One region of the Oceanobacillus sp. E9 genome, then DNA from elsewhere that is predicted to be linked to it. Evidence: a T-box and tRNA genes for the amino acid it is inferred to sense, from the RefSeq annotation. Region 1 holds a T-box; the other holds one or more tRNA genes.

Evidence for each region. A T-box is a leader RNA that pairs with one kind of tRNA and senses whether it is charged. The one in region 1 lies ahead of AQ616_RS04965 (valine--tRNA ligase), so its partner is inferred to be a tRNA-Val.
Region 2: it has a tRNA-Val gene. The T-box ahead of AQ616_RS04965 (valine--tRNA ligase) is inferred to sense a tRNA for this amino acid. The anticodon was not compared.

Annotation. Positions count from the first base shown of each region.
Region 1 covers NZ_LSNA01000005.1:256,166-265,389, reverse strand. The annotation lists gene AQ616_RS04965 (valine--tRNA ligase) at 1-1,994, opposite strand, end outside; T-box leader at 2,041-2,271, opposite strand; gene AQ616_RS04960 (hypothetical protein) at 2,422-2,610, shown strand; gene ysxE (spore coat protein YsxE) at 2,607-3,605, opposite strand; gene spoVID (stage VI sporulation protein D) at 3,677-4,657, opposite strand; gene hemL (glutamate-1-semialdehyde 2,1-aminomutase) at 4,802-6,088, opposite strand; gene hemB (porphobilinogen synthase) at 6,101-7,087, opposite strand; gene AQ616_RS04935 (uroporphyrinogen-III synthase) at 7,094-7,846, opposite strand; gene hemC (hydroxymethylbilane synthase) at 7,846-8,775, opposite strand; gene AQ616_RS04925 (cytochrome C assembly family protein) at 8,787-9,224, opposite strand, start outside.
Region 2 covers NZ_LSNA01000008.1:460,204-469,427, forward strand. The annotation lists gene cdaA (diadenylate cyclase CdaA) at 1-5, opposite strand, end outside; gene rsiW (anti-sigma-W factor RsiW) at 427-1,068, opposite strand; gene sigW (RNA polymerase sigma factor SigW) at 1,084-1,647, opposite strand; gene AQ616_RS19315 (aspartyl-phosphate phosphatase Spo0E family protein) at 1,797-1,946, shown strand; gene AQ616_RS16035 (phosphomevalonate kinase) at 2,015-3,121, opposite strand; gene mvaD (diphosphomevalonate decarboxylase) at 3,134-4,108, opposite strand; gene mvk (mevalonate kinase) at 4,133-5,101, opposite strand; gene AQ616_RS16050 (hydroxymethylglutaryl-CoA reductase, degradative) at 5,098-6,387, opposite strand; tRNA gene AQ616_RS16055 (tRNA-Lys) at 6,632-6,704, opposite strand; tRNA gene AQ616_RS16060 (tRNA-Gln) at 6,775-6,849, opposite strand; tRNA gene AQ616_RS16065 (tRNA-Tyr) at 6,860-6,943, opposite strand; tRNA gene AQ616_RS16070 (tRNA-Thr) at 6,991-7,066, opposite strand; tRNA gene AQ616_RS16075 (tRNA-Val) at 7,369-7,444, opposite strand; tRNA gene AQ616_RS16080 (tRNA-Glu) at 7,452-7,526, opposite strand; gene fabI (enoyl-ACP reductase FabI) at 7,788-8,564, shown strand; gene AQ616_RS16090 (aldehyde dehydrogenase family protein) at 8,761-9,224, shown strand, end outside.

The DNA.
Region 1 (9,224 bases):
TCTCCGTAGAGTGATAATTTTGCCATTTCTATATACCAATCACAAAATTCATCCCAAATAAAGTTGTATAAATGTCGACCAGCTTCGCCAAATTCATACTTGTTTGAGTTTCTTGTAACTTGTTCAATGGTTTCATTCAATCTTGCTAGAATCCATCGATCTGGGAGAGATAGATTTCCCGTTAAATCAATATCTTCATAAGTGAAGCCTTCCAAGTTCATGATAGAAAAACGTGATGCATTCCATACTTTATTTGCAAAGTTCCATGTAGACTCAACTTTTTCCCAGTGGAAACGTAAATCTTGCCCTGGTGTTGACCCTGTCATTAAGAAATAACGTAACGAATCTGCTCCGTACTTCTCAATTACATCCATCGGGTCTACTCCATTTCCAAGCGACTTACTCATTTTTCTCCCATCTGCATCACGAATAAGTCCGTGTAATAACGTATCTTCAAATGGTTTTTCATCCATGAATTCTTTGGATTGGAAAATCATTCTCGCTACCCAGAAGAAAATAATGTCATAACCTGTTACTAATACATTCGTAGGGAAGTAACGTTTTAAATCAGCAGAATCTTCATTTGGCCATCCCATCGTTGAAAATGGCCATAACGCAGATGAGAACCATGTATCTAACACATCTTCGTCTTGTTCCCAATTTTCAATATCTGCCGGTGCCTCTTTACCTACATATATTTCGTTTGTTTCTTTATGATACCAAGCTGGAATTCGATGTCCCCACCATAATTGACGAGAAATACACCAATCGCGAATATTATCCATCCAATTAAAATAAGTCCGTTCAAATCTATCCGGAACAAAGTTTACTTTTTGATGGGCATCTGCTTGCATATCTAATGCTGATTTTGATAATGGATCCATTTTAACAAACCACTGTGTTGAAAGATAAGGTTCAACTACTGCTCCACTACGTTCAGAATGGCCTACCTGATGGGAACGCTCTTCAATTTCGAACAATACTTCTTGTTCCTGAAGATCATTTACGATTTGTTTACGACATTCAAAACGATCTAACCCTTGATATTTCCCAGCATTTTCATTCATAGATCCATCTTCATTCATCACTAGAATACGTTCTAATTGATGTCTGTTACCTATTTCAAAATCATTCGGATCATGTGCAGGTGTTATTTTTACTGCACCAGAACCAAGTTCCATATCAACATAATCGTCTGCTACAATTTCTATTTCTCTTCCGACAATAGGCAAAATAACTGTCTTACCGATTAGATGCTGATACCGCTCATCTTTCGGATGAACAGCAACTGCTGTATCTCCTAACATCGTTTCTGGGCGTGTTGTAGCAATTTCAATAGTTTCATCACTACCTTTAATTGGGTAGCGCATATGATAAAACTTTCCTTGAACTTCTTCGTAAATTACTTCAATATCCGATAGAGCTGTCTTCGTGGACGGATCCCAGTTAATTATATATTCACCACGATAAATGAGCCCTTTCTCATATAACTTAACAAACACTTCTCGAACCGCATCAGACAATCCCTCATCTAATGTAAAACGTTCTCTTGAGTAATCTAGACCTAGCCCAAGTTTTTCCCATTGTGAACGAATAAAACTAGCGTATTCTTCTTTCCATTCCCATGCTTTTTCTAAAAATTTCTCACGACCTAATTCATAACGATTCGTGCCTGATTCTTTTAATCTTGCCTCAACTTTTGCTTGAGTGGCAATTCCAGCATGGTCCATTCCAGGAAGCCATAATACATCATATCCTTGCATACGCTTCATTCGTGTAATCGTATCTTGCATTGACGTATCCCATGCATGCCCTAAATGTAAACGCCCAGTTACATTTGGAGGTGGAATAACGATTGAATATGGCTCCTTATCAGGATCTCCAGTTGCTTCAAAAAACTTTCCATCTAACCAAAATTGATAGCGTCCTTGTTCTACTTCCTTAGGATTATACTTTGGAGGAAGTGATTGCTTGTTCCCTTTGTCCTGTTCCATTTAGAAACCTCCTTTTAATAAAGCAAAAAAACCCTTTTCATCCTTAAAAAAGGACGAAAAGGGTATAATTTCCGTGGTACCACCTTTGTTTACAAACCAGTCACTGTTTGTACACTCATGTTTGGATAACGGTCAATATACCGGTCTCTCTTACTGATTTTTTCAGAGAAACTGCATCAAGGACGACTTCAAGAACAATGTACTTAGGAAATTTCCAGCTCAAGATTTCCCTCTCTATAAGTGTTAATTCTTTACTACTCCCTATCTTCGCATTTATTTTGCTTATTCGTATTTTTATTTTATATGGAAGTTCTAGTAGCGTCAACTCTTATTTATTATAGGCACGAAACAAGCTTATTTATACATAGTATACTTTAGACCACCAAAAGGTGGGTACAATTCATATAATTTTAGGAGGTTTTTTGTTATGGCAAGGTTCTACCGTTTTCGACTTCCGCCTTGGGCACGAAAGTGTATTATTATTATTGAAGTATCCGTAACACCCATTATGGTATTCCAACTTGTTCGAACATTACTGATTCCAACTACGTTTGATATACTTTTAACTGGTTTATTAATTGGATTAGTAATTGCCTTTTATCTTGAATGGATTTAATTTGTATCAACATTTATCGTTTCGTACTCTTCTTGTATAAAATCGACCCATTTCATACCAAATTGTAATCGTCTAAAGTGTTGTTGAAGTTCTCTCGTTTGTTCCAACATGGATTTTTTAGTTCTTTGCTCTGTATAATTTTGAACAACACGTATATAATGAGCGGGATTTAATAAATTTATAGTTAACAAATGCATTTCTTTTACTGTAAGATGATTCGTTTTACGATATAACTTAAAAGCTTGCTGCATTTCTTCAATTGGTTGGTCATAATGTCCAGTAATATGTTGAAAATAGTTAGCAATATCACTAGAAGGATGGTCAAAACTTGCTTCTTCCCAATTCAATAAATATCCACCCCTGCAATGTGATGGTTCTAATTTTCCATGACATAAACTTTTTGACCAAGAAACACTCTCTTCTTCCAGTTCAAATATAGCATTCATTTTGTTTTGAAGTAACTCAGAAACGTGTACGACACCTTTATACTGAGAACATGCAATTAATTCAAAAGGTGACATGTATCTTCTGCTTTCAAAGTGAACAATTTTTTCTTTCAGACTATCTGGAATATTTCTACAAAATGATTGGAATCCTTCAAAGTCCTTTTTAATTTTATCGATCTGAATGCGTTCTGTTTGCTTCGTTTTTTTGTGGATTAAGGCTAGTGTTTGCATTGTACTCTCGATCTGATAATTAATATCCATGTTTCTAGGAATATCAACCCATGGAGTTAAATAATAATAAAAATGTTCATGTTTTTGATAAAGTGAACCGTCTTTCGTTACATAAACAGGTAGGATTTCAGAGATATTTTTTTCGCTAGCAACATGATAAATACTAACCCATGATTCGATGGTATTTTCATTAAGATAGCTTCGCTTCAGAGCGTAGTCCCGCATTCCATCATGTACTCGAAAAAGTCGACTTGAAACTTTTTCGATTTCTAAAGGATAAATGCTGTAATGTCCGAGTACTTCTTTTAGTATCTCCACCTATCATCCCCCCTTACGATACACTTGACTTTTATGTATACCTACGCAAAACTTGTTTGCGCAGGACCTCCTTATTTTGGAGGGATATACAGTAATTGACCTTGATTCACTTCAAAATCTGACTCTAATTGATTATGTTTGATTAATTGTAAAGGACTAATAGCAAACCTCTGTGCAATGGTTTCTATTGTATCATCCTCTTGAACAATACAAAGACGCATTTTTGTATACTGTTCTTCTTCTGCATTACGGAATATATCAGACAAATAGGTTACATCTTCCGGACTCTCTTCATTATCGAGAATATCAAGAACTTTCTCTTCCTGATCATCATTAACTTCATAATCAGTTTCTTCTACATACTCATCATCTTCTTCTTCTTCTTCTTCCGGTGATGCTTCTACTTCCGAGATACTTTGAAAGTACTCTGATAGCGGTTGTGACTTGACCTTCCATCGATCAGGGTCATCATCATTTGAATGTTCCTTTTCATCTTTATTTTCCACTGTTCTCTCTAGATTTACTGTTGCATCTTCTTGGATTGGATGTTCTATTTCAAAAGAAAACGAATCCTCTTCTTCTGAGTCTTCTCTGGCTGATTCTGCTTCTAAATTATTATCTTGTTGTATACCTTCAATATCTATAGAAGCATATACTTTTAATTGATCTTCTTCCAATAATTCATAGTCAAATGACTCAATTTGAACTGTCACATCATCAAGATTTGCTACTCGATATGGCGGAACAGAAATTTCTACTGGAAAAGTGTGAGAAAATAAATATAATCCGTTTATTTCCTCAATTTTTTCTACATAGCGTTTGGATTGAATTTGATCAAAATCTAATGTTTCTTCTTCTATTTCTGTATAAGGAACTTTTTGATATTCACCCTGCAGTTCAATCGCACCACGAATTAAAATATAGTCTTCATAAGCATGAATAGATATCTCTGGTTCCAAAGATATTCCTCTGATTTCCTCCACTTCCTGTCCTTTTTCAAAGAACAAGGATTCTTCTAATTCAAATGTAAAAGCATTGGAATCAGTCGACAAATCTTATTCCTCCCTTCACATAGCTTCCTATGCCACTTTTTCTTTATCATTTATATGTGTTCATCAACAAGGATATGCAAAAAAAGCAATGTAATATGAAGTTCTCGCCTCATAATACATTGCTTTGTAAATTAATATGGATTTTTATTTTTCTATTTGTTGAAAAGCTTTATGAATAGCTTTAATAGTTTTTTCTATATCCTCATCAGTATGAGCAGTGGAGAGGAATAACCCTTCAAACTGAGAAGGTGGCAAGAAAATGCCTTCATTAACCATCGAACGATAATACTGTGCAAAGTAATCAAGATTTGAGGTTTGTGCTGTCTCAAAGTTAATTACTTCTTCATCCGTGAAAAATACTCCAACCATTGAACCTGCTCGATTAATGTGGATTGAGATATCAAACTTCTCTGCAGCTTCTTTAAAACCTTTCACTAACTTATCCACTTTATTATTGATATCTTCATAGGACTCTTTTGATAAAGCAGATAATGTCTCATATCCTGCTGTCATAGCTAATGGGTTCCCTGATAGTGTACCAGCTTGGTATATAGGACCTGTAGGAGCAATCTGTTCCATAATTTCGCGCTTACCACCATAAGCTCCAACTGGTAATCCACCACCGATTACTTTTCCTAAACAAGTTAAATCAGGTATCACTTCATAATGACCTTGTGCACTATGATAACCAACTCTAAATCCAGTCATTACTTCATCAAAAATTAATAAAGAACCATTTTCTTCAGTAATATCACGAACATCTTGTAAGAAACCATCTTTCGGTGGAACTACTCCCATATTTCCACATACCGGCTCCATAATTACCGCTGCAATACGATCACCATAATGTTCAAAAGCTAATTTTAAACTATCTGTATCATTGTAAGGTACAGTAATAGTATTCTTTGCAATATTTTCAGGTACTCCAGGGCTATCAGGTAATCCAAGAGTTGCCACACCTGATCCTGCTTTTATAAGCAGGGAGTCTCCATGACCATGATAACTCCCTTCAAACTTTATGATTAAATCTCTACTCTTGTATCCTCGAGCCAATCGAATAGCACTCATCGTTGCTTCTGTACCTGAGTTGACCATTCGAACCATTTCAATTGAAGGAACACGATCAATTACTAGTTTAGCTAAATCATTCTCTAATAGTGTTGGCGCCCCAAAACTTGTTCCTTTAGCAGTAATATCTTGAAGCTTTTTAACTACACGCTCATCAGAGTGACCAAGAATTAGTGGTCCCCAGCTTAAAACATAGTCAATATATTCATTGTTATCAATATCTACTATTTTAGAACCCTTTCCTTCTTTCATAAAAACAGGGTTCATACCAACAGATTTAAATGCTCTTACTGGTGAGTTAACCCCACCTGGCATTAAATCAACAGCTTCTTCATACGCATCAATTGAGTGATTGAGTGACATTATAATACCTCCTTAATTTGATTCCTGTAACCATTTTGCAACATCTTTAGCAAAATACGAAATAATTAAATCAGATCCTGCTCGCTTCATTGATGTAAGTTTCTCCATTACTAATGCTTTTTCATCAATCCATCCATTTTGTGCAGCAGCTTTTACCATGGAGTATTCCCCACTAACATTGTATGCTACTACTGGCACATCAAAGTTATTACGAACCTCACGAACAATATCAAGATAAGACATCGCAGGCTTCACTATTAACAAATCAGCGCCTTCTTCTACATCCGAACTTGCCTCGCGAATAGCTTCTAAGCGATTTGCAGGATCCATTTGATACGTTTTACGATCTCCAAACTGAGGAGTACTATCAGCAGCGTCTCTAAATGGACCATAAAATGCAGAAGCATATTTAACTGCATACGACATGATTGGAATATGACTAAACCCTGCTTCATCTAAAGCTTGACGAATTACGACCACAAATCCATCCATCATATTAGATGGTGCAATAATATCCGCACCAGCTTTAGCCTGTGAGACAGCGGTTTTAGCTAATAATTCTAATGAAGCATCATTATCCACATCTTGGTTCTGTATCACGCCACAGTGACCATGAGAAGTGTACTCACATAAACAAGTATCTGCTACAACTAATATATCTGGAAAATCTTTCTTAATCATACGTGTAGCCTCTTGGATAATCCCATGATCATGAAATGCTTCCGAACCTATCTCATCTTTATCAGATACTACACCAAACAAGATAATTGAACGTATACCTAATTCATATGCTTCGTTAACTTCTTCTAATAAATGATCAAAGGATAACTGATAAATTCCTGGCATTGAAGGTATTTCATTTTTTATGTTTGAACCTTCAATAACAAATATAGGATAAATAAAATCAGTAGGTCTTAAGTGAGTTTCTCGTACTAATGAACGCATAGACGTAGATGAACGTAAACGACGATGCCGTTTAAATGATAATAGTTGTTCCATATCAAGTTACACCCTTTCCTCAACCAAATCAATCATAACTTCTATCATTGCATCCGTAGTAAATTCACTAGGAACATGACGATTTGGTAATTTTAATTTTTCTGCTTTCGCTTCTGTAGTTGTTCCAATACAAATATAATCACATGAAGATGGTATATCTTCAACTAGCTCCATCAATGCCATTACTGTTGAAGGACTTGTTAGTGTAACAAAGTCTACATTCTTAATTGTCTTCTCTAATTCATGCTTTGCTTCATAACGATACGTAGTTTCATAAACGTCGATTGTATCAAAGGAAATATTATGATAAGAAAATTCATTTGGAATAATCTCTCTGGAAAGATTTCCTCTGACAATTAATATTGGTTGTTCTCTATGATCATTTTCTATAAACTCTTTTGCCATTGTTTCTGCATCAAATATAGAAGGAATAAAATCTGGTTTCAATCCGTATTCATTTAAAGCGAGTTTCGTTTTTGATCCTACAATACCAACTTTTATATCGGACGGAAATTTAATACCCAAATGATGTAGATAATGAAAAAAACCGTGAACTCCATTTGAACTAGTAAAAAAAATCCAACGATATTTTTTTAATTGCATCCAAACCGGACTTTTTACATCACTTTTATATTGTATAGACAAAAGTGGAACAACCATTGGCTTACCACCGAAACTTTCAATCTGTTTAGCAAAAACTTCTGCTTGTTGTTCTTCTCTAGTAATCAAAACACTCTTTCCTCGAAGAGAGTGACTCATTACTGATCCATCTCCTCTTTTACCCGATCAACGATTTCTTTTGCACCTTGATTTATTAATAATTCTGCCGCTTCTTTACCAACTTCAGTAGGTTCTGTACCCCGAACTGTCTCTTTTAAGATTGTTGTTCCATCTGGTGTTCCTACTAAGGCAGTTAACACTATCTCATCCCCGTCTAAATACGCGTAACCTCCAATTGGAACTTGGCATCCGCCTTCTAGTAAATGAAGAAACGTTCTTTCTGCACTTACAGTCTTCGCTGTATAAGCATCGTGAATTTTTTTAACAATATTTGTAAGTTCTTTGTCATCTTCTCTACTTTCAATTGCTAGTGCACCTTGTCCTACCGCAGGAACACACACCTCTGGTTCCAAGTATTCTGTAATTAATTCTTCACTTAGTCCTACTCGTTTCAATCCAGAAACTGCAAGAATAATTGCATCATAATCTTCTTCTTGAAGTTTACGGATTCGAGTTTCAATATTTCCTCTAATCCATTTTATAGTTAAATCAGGACGCTCTGCTAAAATCTGTGCTCCACGACGTAAACTACTTGTACCTACAGTGGCACCTTCAGGAAGGTCTTGCAAGAGAATATTGTCTTTTGCAAGATAGGCATCACGATGGTCTTCACGTTTAGGAATGGATGATATTGTAAGTCCTTCTGGTATTGCAGCTGGCATGTCTTTCATACTATGTACTGCAAAATCAATTTCTTTATCATACATTGCTTTTTCTATTTCTTTAACAAATAGACCTTTACCACCAACCTTAGATAAAGTTACATCTAGAATCCTATCTCCTTTTGTAACAATCTTCTTTATTTCAAATTCATTTTTTACGCCAGCTTTTTTCAACTGATCAATAACCCATTCTGTTTGAGTTAAAGCAAGATTACTTTTTCTTGTGCCAACAATAATTTTCCTCATCTAAGATCCTCCTAGTAATGAAAGTTTGATAACGTACTGGATAGGAAAAAATTAATTAATAATACCAAAAACGAAACAATATTATACAAAGCTATGCCCTTTCCTCGATAGCCTAAAACCCGCATAAACAAAAAGATTATATACATAACTAAAACGACAAAGGAGCCGATTGTTTTCATATCAAACCATATGAATGGCCAATTAGAAACATAAGCCCATACAATCCCTAATATTATAGCAATTAACAATACGGGTACTCCAATACGATTTATTTTAAAGGTTAGTTTATCTAGTGTTTGAAGATCACCAAATCGAGACATCCACTGATAGCCCTGCTTTTTTTTAAGTAGGTCATACTGTATATAATACATACACGATAGAAAGAATCCAATCGTAAATAGACTATATGAAATCAGTGCCAATGTTATATGAGCTATCAACATTTCTTG
Region 2 (9,224 bases), on a different contig from region 1:
AGCATGCCCACACATCCTTTGCCAGTTTAATTTATCTATGTCAAAAAAGCCTACTTTACATTCTTTTCCTTATTTACAAATTTCATGTATCGAACGTTAATAATTATAACATAAAACAGATGATTTAGACCCTTGCGTAAGTGATTTCGAGCTTGCTTTTTTATTAATGGGGGTAGTAATAGATTTATCTAATATTTTATTTACATAAGAGTCGACCTAACAATCCCCAAGTTTTATTTCTTTTCCTCAAAAGTTTAATGCTGATGCCTCTAAAAAGCGACCGACTGCAATGAAAATCTAACAATACAACATTCGGATTTCACACAAACTATCCTATTAAAGATTTAAACTTCAATATACATAATCAAATAAATAGTATCCAAATACCATATTGATACTCAGATACTATTTACTCTAATTATATAATTAAAAAGAGAATACGCCTTTGAAGAAGTTTTTAATATTATACCAAATCCACTCAAACAGTCGATCAATTGTCTCTAACTCACCATTTACCCCTCCAACTGAGGCCATTAACCCTTCTCCATTCATTTCTGCATCATTATCAAGAATTTTTCCATTAAAAATAGTAACATCACCATCAACTGTTCCTAATAACAATAAATCACCATTTTTCACCAATACGTCTCCCGGAACAGTAACGCCAGCTGGCACAATCACTGTATCTCCTTCAACAATCAATTCATTTTGAGCAGAGACAACAAGCTGGTCAGTAGATTGCGTCCAAGTAGAAATCATACCTCCAGCCATCAAAACAAGAAAAATAGCAGCCGCTGTCCACATTGGATGAAGTTTGAACCAGCGTCGATACTTTACTGTCTTCTTCTCTGATGGTAGATTCTCCATTACATTTTCGGTAAACCCTTCTGGTGCTTCTACTCGTTCAGCACTACACATTAACGTTATCGTACGATTTAATTCATGAAAATGTTTTTGACAGGATTCACAATCTTCAAGATGCCTACGCAGTCTCGACTCATCTTCTCTTGAGATATCTCCATCTAAATATATATGCATTAAATTTAAATAATCCTTATTGCAACTCACGTCGAACACGCTCCTTTACACATGTCGAAGCCTCTTTCTTAGGGCTTCCCTTCCCCGATGAATTCTCGTTTTCACTGTCCCCAAAGGGACGTCGAGTATTTCACTTATTTCTTGTAAAGAGAATTCCTCTAAATAACGAAGCATAATAATACTCCGATATTTTGCTGGTAATTGTGATATCTCGTGTTGTATATATCGTTGTAGCTCTCTACTCTCTACTTCTTCACCTGGAAGGCGTTCTGTGCTTGCCAATTGGGAATACATATCTAATCCTTCTGTTCCCTTAACCTCGGCATCTAAATAGTAATCTGGCTTTCTCTTTCGTATACGGTCAATCGTTAGATTCGTTGCAATACGATACAACCAGGTTGAAAATTTACGTTTTTCATCAAACGAATCTATATTTATATACGCTCTAATAAAAGCCTCCTGCGCTATGTCCTCCGCTTCATGTTTGTTACCGAGCATACGATAACAATGCTGAAATATTTTGTTTTGGTAAAAGGAAACCACTTCAGCAAATGCGGATTGATCTCCTTTTTTTACTTGTTTAATCTTTTCTATGATAAATTGATCCATTTGACTACCTCCGCTATCCATGCGGTACTCATTGTACGAATTCCACCTGCATTAGGTTTCATTTTTTTATAAAAAAACTCAACAAACTGTTTATGAATTTAAAAAAAAGGGTATATAGTAAGTATTATACTAAAAAGGAGGGTAATTTTGTGGATAAACACACATTATTTGAGGAAATCGAGCAATGTAGGAGAGAGATGCTTGATCTATATGGGAAATACGATCTTACCTCAGATACTGTAATAACAACAAGCATGAAGCTAGACCAACTAATGAATGATTATGAAAAAGAATTATAATAAAGAGATAATAAAAGGGTAAAAAGACATCCACATAAATTGTCGGAATGTCTTTTTTATGAGTTTTATTATTCATTGATAACAACATGTTCACCTTCTAATGAAGGCTGTAATGTTAAGGGCTTGATTCCAACTTCTTTCCAGGAATGAAAAAGATTCTCTACTTGATCTTTAGAGTACATAAATGCAATACCACAATCTCCACCACCAGCACCTGATGGCTTTCCAGCACCGCCTAACTGTTCAGCAACATCACATAATTTTGTCAGCATCGATGTTTCAATTGGTGTATTAGCTTTTTCACCTACACGCGCTAATGCTTGTCGATTCTTTCTTACACCATTTATCAACATGTCAAGATTCTCTCTATTCATTCCTTCTAAAAATAGCCGCACTGCCTGTTTACTACTTTGCAGAAAATGTTCATATGCATCTAAATCATTCTCTTTTAATAAGCGTATTTGTTGAACCAGGTTCTTCGTTGAAGCAGCAGTACCTGTCCAACCTACACAAACATTTAAAAAATCAGGTACTCGAATATTTTCAGATTGATAATACTTCCACTCCATATCTACAACTTCTGAAATAGTTGAAGCATTTTGATATGTATTCAATAACCAATCTGCTTGAAAAGAACTATATTGACGAAAACCGCCATATGTGGAAGCTGCAATATCTGCACCAGATCCATTACCTTGTGTGCAAACATGTGACAACGCAGCTAAACGAAAAATAATCTCCTTCGTTGCGTAACGTGGAGCTACAAATCGTAGGATTGCTGAAACAACAGATGTTACAATTGCCGCACTCGATCCCAGACCATATTTCACACCAGAAGCATCATCTAATTCACTTCGAGTTGACAAATGAAAAGGAGTAATTGTTGTGTTTTGTTCTTCTAAATACGTACACGTAAGGTGGATAGCATCCTTCACAAAAGAAAATCGTTCATCATCCGATTGTATATTTACAGTACCTGTTTGGTAAGTCCAAGCAATATCATGTAATCCATAGTTTTCAAGAGATAGTTTATAATTTTCCGAGTCAGCTATGGTCGCATAAACGTATCGATTGACTGCCATTACTGCAAGTTTTTGATAAGGTTCTAACACAGCAAACTCTCCAGCAATCATTAGTTTTCCTGGCACTTTAACGGTCAATTGTCTCTTACTCAACTTGTCCAACCCCTACAAATAGCTTATTCCTTTTCCTGGCTTACTAACGATTACATCCTCTACACCGGCAATCTGCTCAAGTTTTTGTTTCACTTTCCGTTCATCTTCTGGTAAGTACAACACTTTCACATTCGGTCCAGCATCAATGGTAAAGTAAGCAGGGATTCCTTCTTCTCTCATCTGTTGTACAGTTTGCATAACACGCATCGTCGTGTCTTGCCAATACGTAAAAGGAGGGTTTGCGCCTAATGTAGTTGCATGCATTCTCATACAATTCGCTTCTGCAATACTCCCCGTCTTTTCAAAGTCTTTATCATGAATAGCTGTTTTTATCTCTTCCAAATCTTTTGGCGTTTGTTGTAACCATCCATCATAAAAAGGAGAAGTTTCCACGGTTCTTCTCATTCCATCTCGACTGGATACTTTCTTCTCCGTCGCTGAAAGAACGACAGCAGCAACACGAATGTCCCAATGATCTTTTGAAGCAATAGGTACTGCATAAGAATCAGACCCATCTTCTTCCTCTCCCATTTGCCATTCGACAAAACCACCATAGATAGAACGACATGCTGAACCAGAGCCTTGTCTCGTTAATATAGATAGTTCCGTATCATTTAATTCTAAGCCGATTGCTTTCGTGCTAGCTGCAGCTAAAGCAGCAAAACCTGAAGCAGAAGATGCAAATCCCGCTGCAGTCGGAACATGGTTTAAAGAATGAATTCTAGCATACATATCTTTGCCTGCCATCGCTCTGACTTTATTTAAGAACCCTGTCACACGTTTACTTGCTTCATCTTCTATCAATTTATCATTTAAAATAAATTCATCTGAACTTAATTCTTCTTGAAAATGAACTGTAGTTACAGTAGAAAACCCATCTAACGTAAGAGATAGGTTACTATTTGTTGGTAATATAATTGGTTCATTTCGCTTTCCCCAATATTTTATCAATGCGATATTTGTATGCGCCTTTGCTGTTGCTTTCATTGAATTACTCCTTCAATCTTCTCGTTAAGACTTACTTTGCTTCTTCAACACGAATGGCCAAACCGAATTAGCACCAAACTTACGAAGTTTCTCCGCTAATTGTTTCGAATGCACTTCATTTTGTGCTAATGCAATTATACAACCACCATTTCCGCCACCAGTTAGCTTGGCACCTAAAGCTCCTTCTTCCCGTGCAAGGTGAATTAATTTATTTAATCCAGCATCACTAACACCAAGAGCTTCGAGTTCTTTTTGCGCTTCATTCAGCAATTGTCCCAGAAATTGCTTACTCGCTTTTTCTAATGCTTCTTTTGCATAATGTGTTAATTCTCCGATACGTTCTATTTTCGCATGTATTCGTTTTGGAGCCATTTTTAAAAGCTGAGCAACAGATTCAACCGAGGTTCTTGTATCTCCAACTCGACCAGAGTCAGCGACTATAAAATGCAGGTCTTCTCCAAGCTCGATATAATCGACTGGATTATCTTTTTCAAACCATACCGGTAAATTAGAGGTAATCGTAAGCGTATCTAATCCGCTCGGGTCACCATGAGCATACGTTTCTGCTACATTAGCTAGACGCAAAAGTTCCTCTGTTGTGTGCGAACGCTCTGCATAATCAAATAAGGAACGTATCACAGATATCGCTACAGATGCACTGGAACCTAGACCTTTACCAGGTGGAATCGAGGAATTAATACGAATCAGCAAGTCCTCATTAGGAATTTCAAGATATGCAAGTGTCTCATCAACACAATTAGCAATACCTTGAAGATAATCAGGAGCATGATGTAATGGCCCATGATAAAAAGAGCTGTCCACTTTTACCGTGCCAGGGACGTACTCAATAATGGTTTCGACACCTATTAAAGGAAATGGAATTGCAATCGCTGGTTGTCCGTGTACAACTGCGTGCTCTCCGATTAAAATAAGTTTACTATGAGCTACACCAATAGCTGTTTTCTCTGAGGCTGTTACTTTTTCTAAACTCATTGTTTATACTGTTCCACCAATTCTTTAGCTTTACCGACACGGATTTCTTTTTGATCTATTAATTTCTTTGCTATCACATCAATCATCTCCCCTGAAGCCCCTCCAGCAATCGCAACAGAACGGGAATGAAGAGCCATATGCCCTTTTTGTATTCCGTCGGTTGCTAAAGCTTTCAAAGCACCGAGATTCTGCGCTAATCCAACAGAAACAATAACTTCCGCAAGTTCAGCTGCAGATTCAATATTCATTATAGAAAGAGAAAGCTCAGCTAATGGATGTACCCTGGTAGCTCCTCCTACAATTCCAACGGACATTGGTAGTTCTATTTCGCCAACTAAATTGCCCGCTTCATCTTCAGACCATGTAGTCATCGAACCATATTGGCCGTCCTTTGCTGCATATGCATGAGCACCAGCTTCAACAGCACGCCAATCATTCCCTGTAGCTATCACGATTGGGTCAATGCCATTCATGATACCTTTGTTATGTGTCACAGCTCGATATGGATCAGAGGCTGCAAATTCGTAGGCGTGTATAACACCGTCTCTAACTTCTTCACCAGTAAAATCACCAGTCGTTAAAAGATAAGGAGGAATAACACATCTCGCACTTGCCAAGCTTCGATCAGCATAATTCGACAAAATTCGAAGATAAACCTTACCGCCAGTTATTTCTTCAACAATAGGAGCAATGGCTTCCACCATTGTGTTGATCATGTTCGCCCCCATTGCATCACAAGTATCGACATATATATGCATAACAAGCATTTGAGAGTATGTTGAATTTGCACCTTCATTTAAGATACGAACATCGAGGTCTCTTGTCCCACCGCCGCGCTTAACAATACTTGGATAGGCGTCATTAGCTGCGCTTAGCAAAGTATCTTTTTGGTTAAGTAGCGCTTGCTTCGCGTCTTTAAAATCAGAACATCCTACTACTTGTATCTGTCCTATCATTAATCTTTCCCTAGACTTCGCTTCAAATCCACCAGCACTTCTAACAATTTTTGCTATATGACTAGCGGATGCTACAACAGAAGCTTCTTCAATCGCCATAGGTACGGTATACTCTTTCCCGTTTATTACAAAGTTCAATCCCATACCTAAAGGGAGTTCATACGTTCCAACAACATTCTCTATCATGTTGTTAGCTTTGTCTAAAGATAATGAAGGATTATTTGACAAGTTACGCATTTGCTCATCTGTTAAATCATAATTATCCTTTAATAACTTACGTCTTTCGTCTACGGACATATTATAAAAACCTGGAATTCTAGAAGATTTCATTCCCCGCTCATCCTTTAATCTGTTGAAGTTCAGTTGAACTAAATATTTTAATGGATCGTTTCCCAAATTAAACTATGTAAATTATAACATGAAATATAATGACTTTTCATTTAGAAGTTCCTAGATGTGTTAAGTAATGAACTTTCAATTATTTCCTTATCTTCTGTAAAGCATTTTCATACTGCTTTTCTCTATATGCAAAAACAAACAGGTCCGACTAATCGTTCCTGTTTGTTCCTAGTGATGAGCCATGAAGGATTCGAACCTTCGACCCTCTGATTAAAAGTCAGATGCTCTACCGACTGAGCTAATGGCTCGTATTAAATGAATCTTTCATTAATATATAGTTTATAAAAAAGGCATAAAAAAAAGCCCTTAATTTAAGTATGGCTGGGCCACCAGGATTCGAACCTGGGGTACACGGGATCAAAACCCGATGCCTTACCGCTTGGCTATGGCCCAACAACAAAAATGGTGGAGGGGGGCAGATTCGAACTGCCGAACCCGAGGGAGCGGATTTACAGTCCGCCGCGTTTAGCCACTTCGCTACCCCTCCGTAGATATTGTTAACCATAAGATAAAGATTATACACTTAAATTTAAATGGTGCCGGCCAGAGGACTTGAACCCCCAACCTACTGATTACAAGTCAGTTGCTCTACCAGTTGAGCTAGGCCGGCATTATAAGATTTTAGTATTAGATTAATTTTTAATCTAACCAAATGAAATGCTTGTCGTGTTGCAAGATCACTCAGTGTTGCAGCACATAGTTAATCGATTTAAGTAATGACCCCTGCATCTAAAAGCTTACTCGAAGCGGTTTGTGCTTCGGGGTTACTCGACGTTAACTCGGGAGAAGTTTCGCTCGTTGCTCTACCAGTTGAGCTAGGCCGGCATAAATGAAAAATACAATGCAAAAGGAATACTATCAAAATTCTCTTTATGTTGCAAGAATACGTATCATTCATTTTATAAAAATCGATGGTGGAGGATGCAGGGATCGAACCTGCGACCCCCTGCTTGTAAGGCAGGTGCTCTCCCAGCTGAGCTAATCCTCCATATTATTGGTGACCCGTACGGGATTCGAACCCGTGTTACCGCCGTGAAAGGGCGGTGTCTTAACCGCTTGACCAACGGGCCATGATGCTTTTCGACACGCTTTTTGAAGTATGTCTCGCAAACTGACGAATTTTATTATATCGAGTATCCCCCCTTTTGTAAAGAGTAAATTGAAATTTTTTCAGGATTTTTTTATTTTAGTTTCAAACCGCTTCATTACTGGAATAATCACACTTTTCAGCCTTTCTTAACATCCTCAAAAACACCTTTTTATGTTTTGGTTTCATTACCAGGTACTAATAAGTTATAATAAATTCATAACGAATCATTTGGAGGTAAACTATGACGAAACTATTAGAAGGTAAAAATATCGTAGTTATGGGTGTTGCAAATGAACGAAGCATCGCCTGGGGCATTACGAAATCACTACACAATGCTGGCGCTAATCTAATATTTACAAATAGACAAGAACGTTCTTATCAAAAACTAGTGAAACTATTAGACAAACATGAAATAGAAGCTAAATTTATTGTTTCTTGTGATGTAGCTAACGATGAAAGCATCCAACAAGCTTTCAATGAAATCGGTGAAAAAGTAGGCGTTGTTCATGGTGTTGTCCATTCTGTTGCATTCGCAAATCGAGATGAATTACAAGGTGAATATGCAAATACGTCAAGAGATGGATTCTTACTTGCGCAAGAAATCAGCGCGTACTCTTTAGTCGCTGTTACAAAAGCCGCTAAAGAATTAATGACAGAAGGTGGAGGAATCGTAACCCAAACATACCTTGGGTCGGAGCGTGTTATTCCTGGATATAATGTGATGGGGGTTGCAAAAGCATCTCTAGAAGCAAGTGTACGCTACCTAGCTGAAGACATGGGTAAATACGGCATTCGCGTTAACGCAGTATCTGCTGGACCAATTCGCACACTTTCTGCAAAAGGTGTCTCTAACTTTAATGAAAAAGCAAATGTTATTGTAGAAAAAGCTCCATTACGTCGAAATGTCGATCAAGATGAAGTTGGCGACGCAACCTTATTCTTAGTTAGTGAAATGGCTCGTGGAATCACTGGAGAAGTTCTTCATGTTGATTCAGGCTTTCATATTATAGGGGGATAATTCTGCAGAAATTTTAGGCAAAAGTATTTACTCAGGAGATAAATTCAATATACTACGCTTATTAGTGGCTGATACCCTCTGGATGCTCATGCATCGAGGTATCAGCCCTTTTTTTCGTTATACAATGTTTATCATTATACATATCGGGAACATTTATTTACGTACACAATCTCAAGACAAAGGAGCTTGAAACGATATGTATAACAATGTAAAACACTTTATAAACGGCGAGTGGGTCGAGTCCACTGGTAATGAAACAATTGATGTTATAAATCCAGCAACAGAAGAAAAAATGGGTACGATAAGCGCAGGTACAGAAGAAGATTTAGATAGAGCTGTACAAGCTGCAAGAAAAGCGTTCCCTTCTTTCTCTAATACAACTCGAGAAGAAAGAGTAAAATTATTAGATCGAATTGCGGATGAATATGAAAAACGCAAAGACGATTTCATAAAAGCCATTACGCAAGAATTAGGTTCACCAGTGACGTTTACAGAAAAGACGCAATACGAAATGGGTCTGCGTCACTTCCGTGAAACTGCAAAAATACTTCGCGATTTTGAATTCACAGAACAACGTGAAGGATCATTTATTCAAAAGGATGCAATTGGGGTTGCAGGTTTAATTACACCATGGAACTTCCCAACAAATCAGTTATCGAC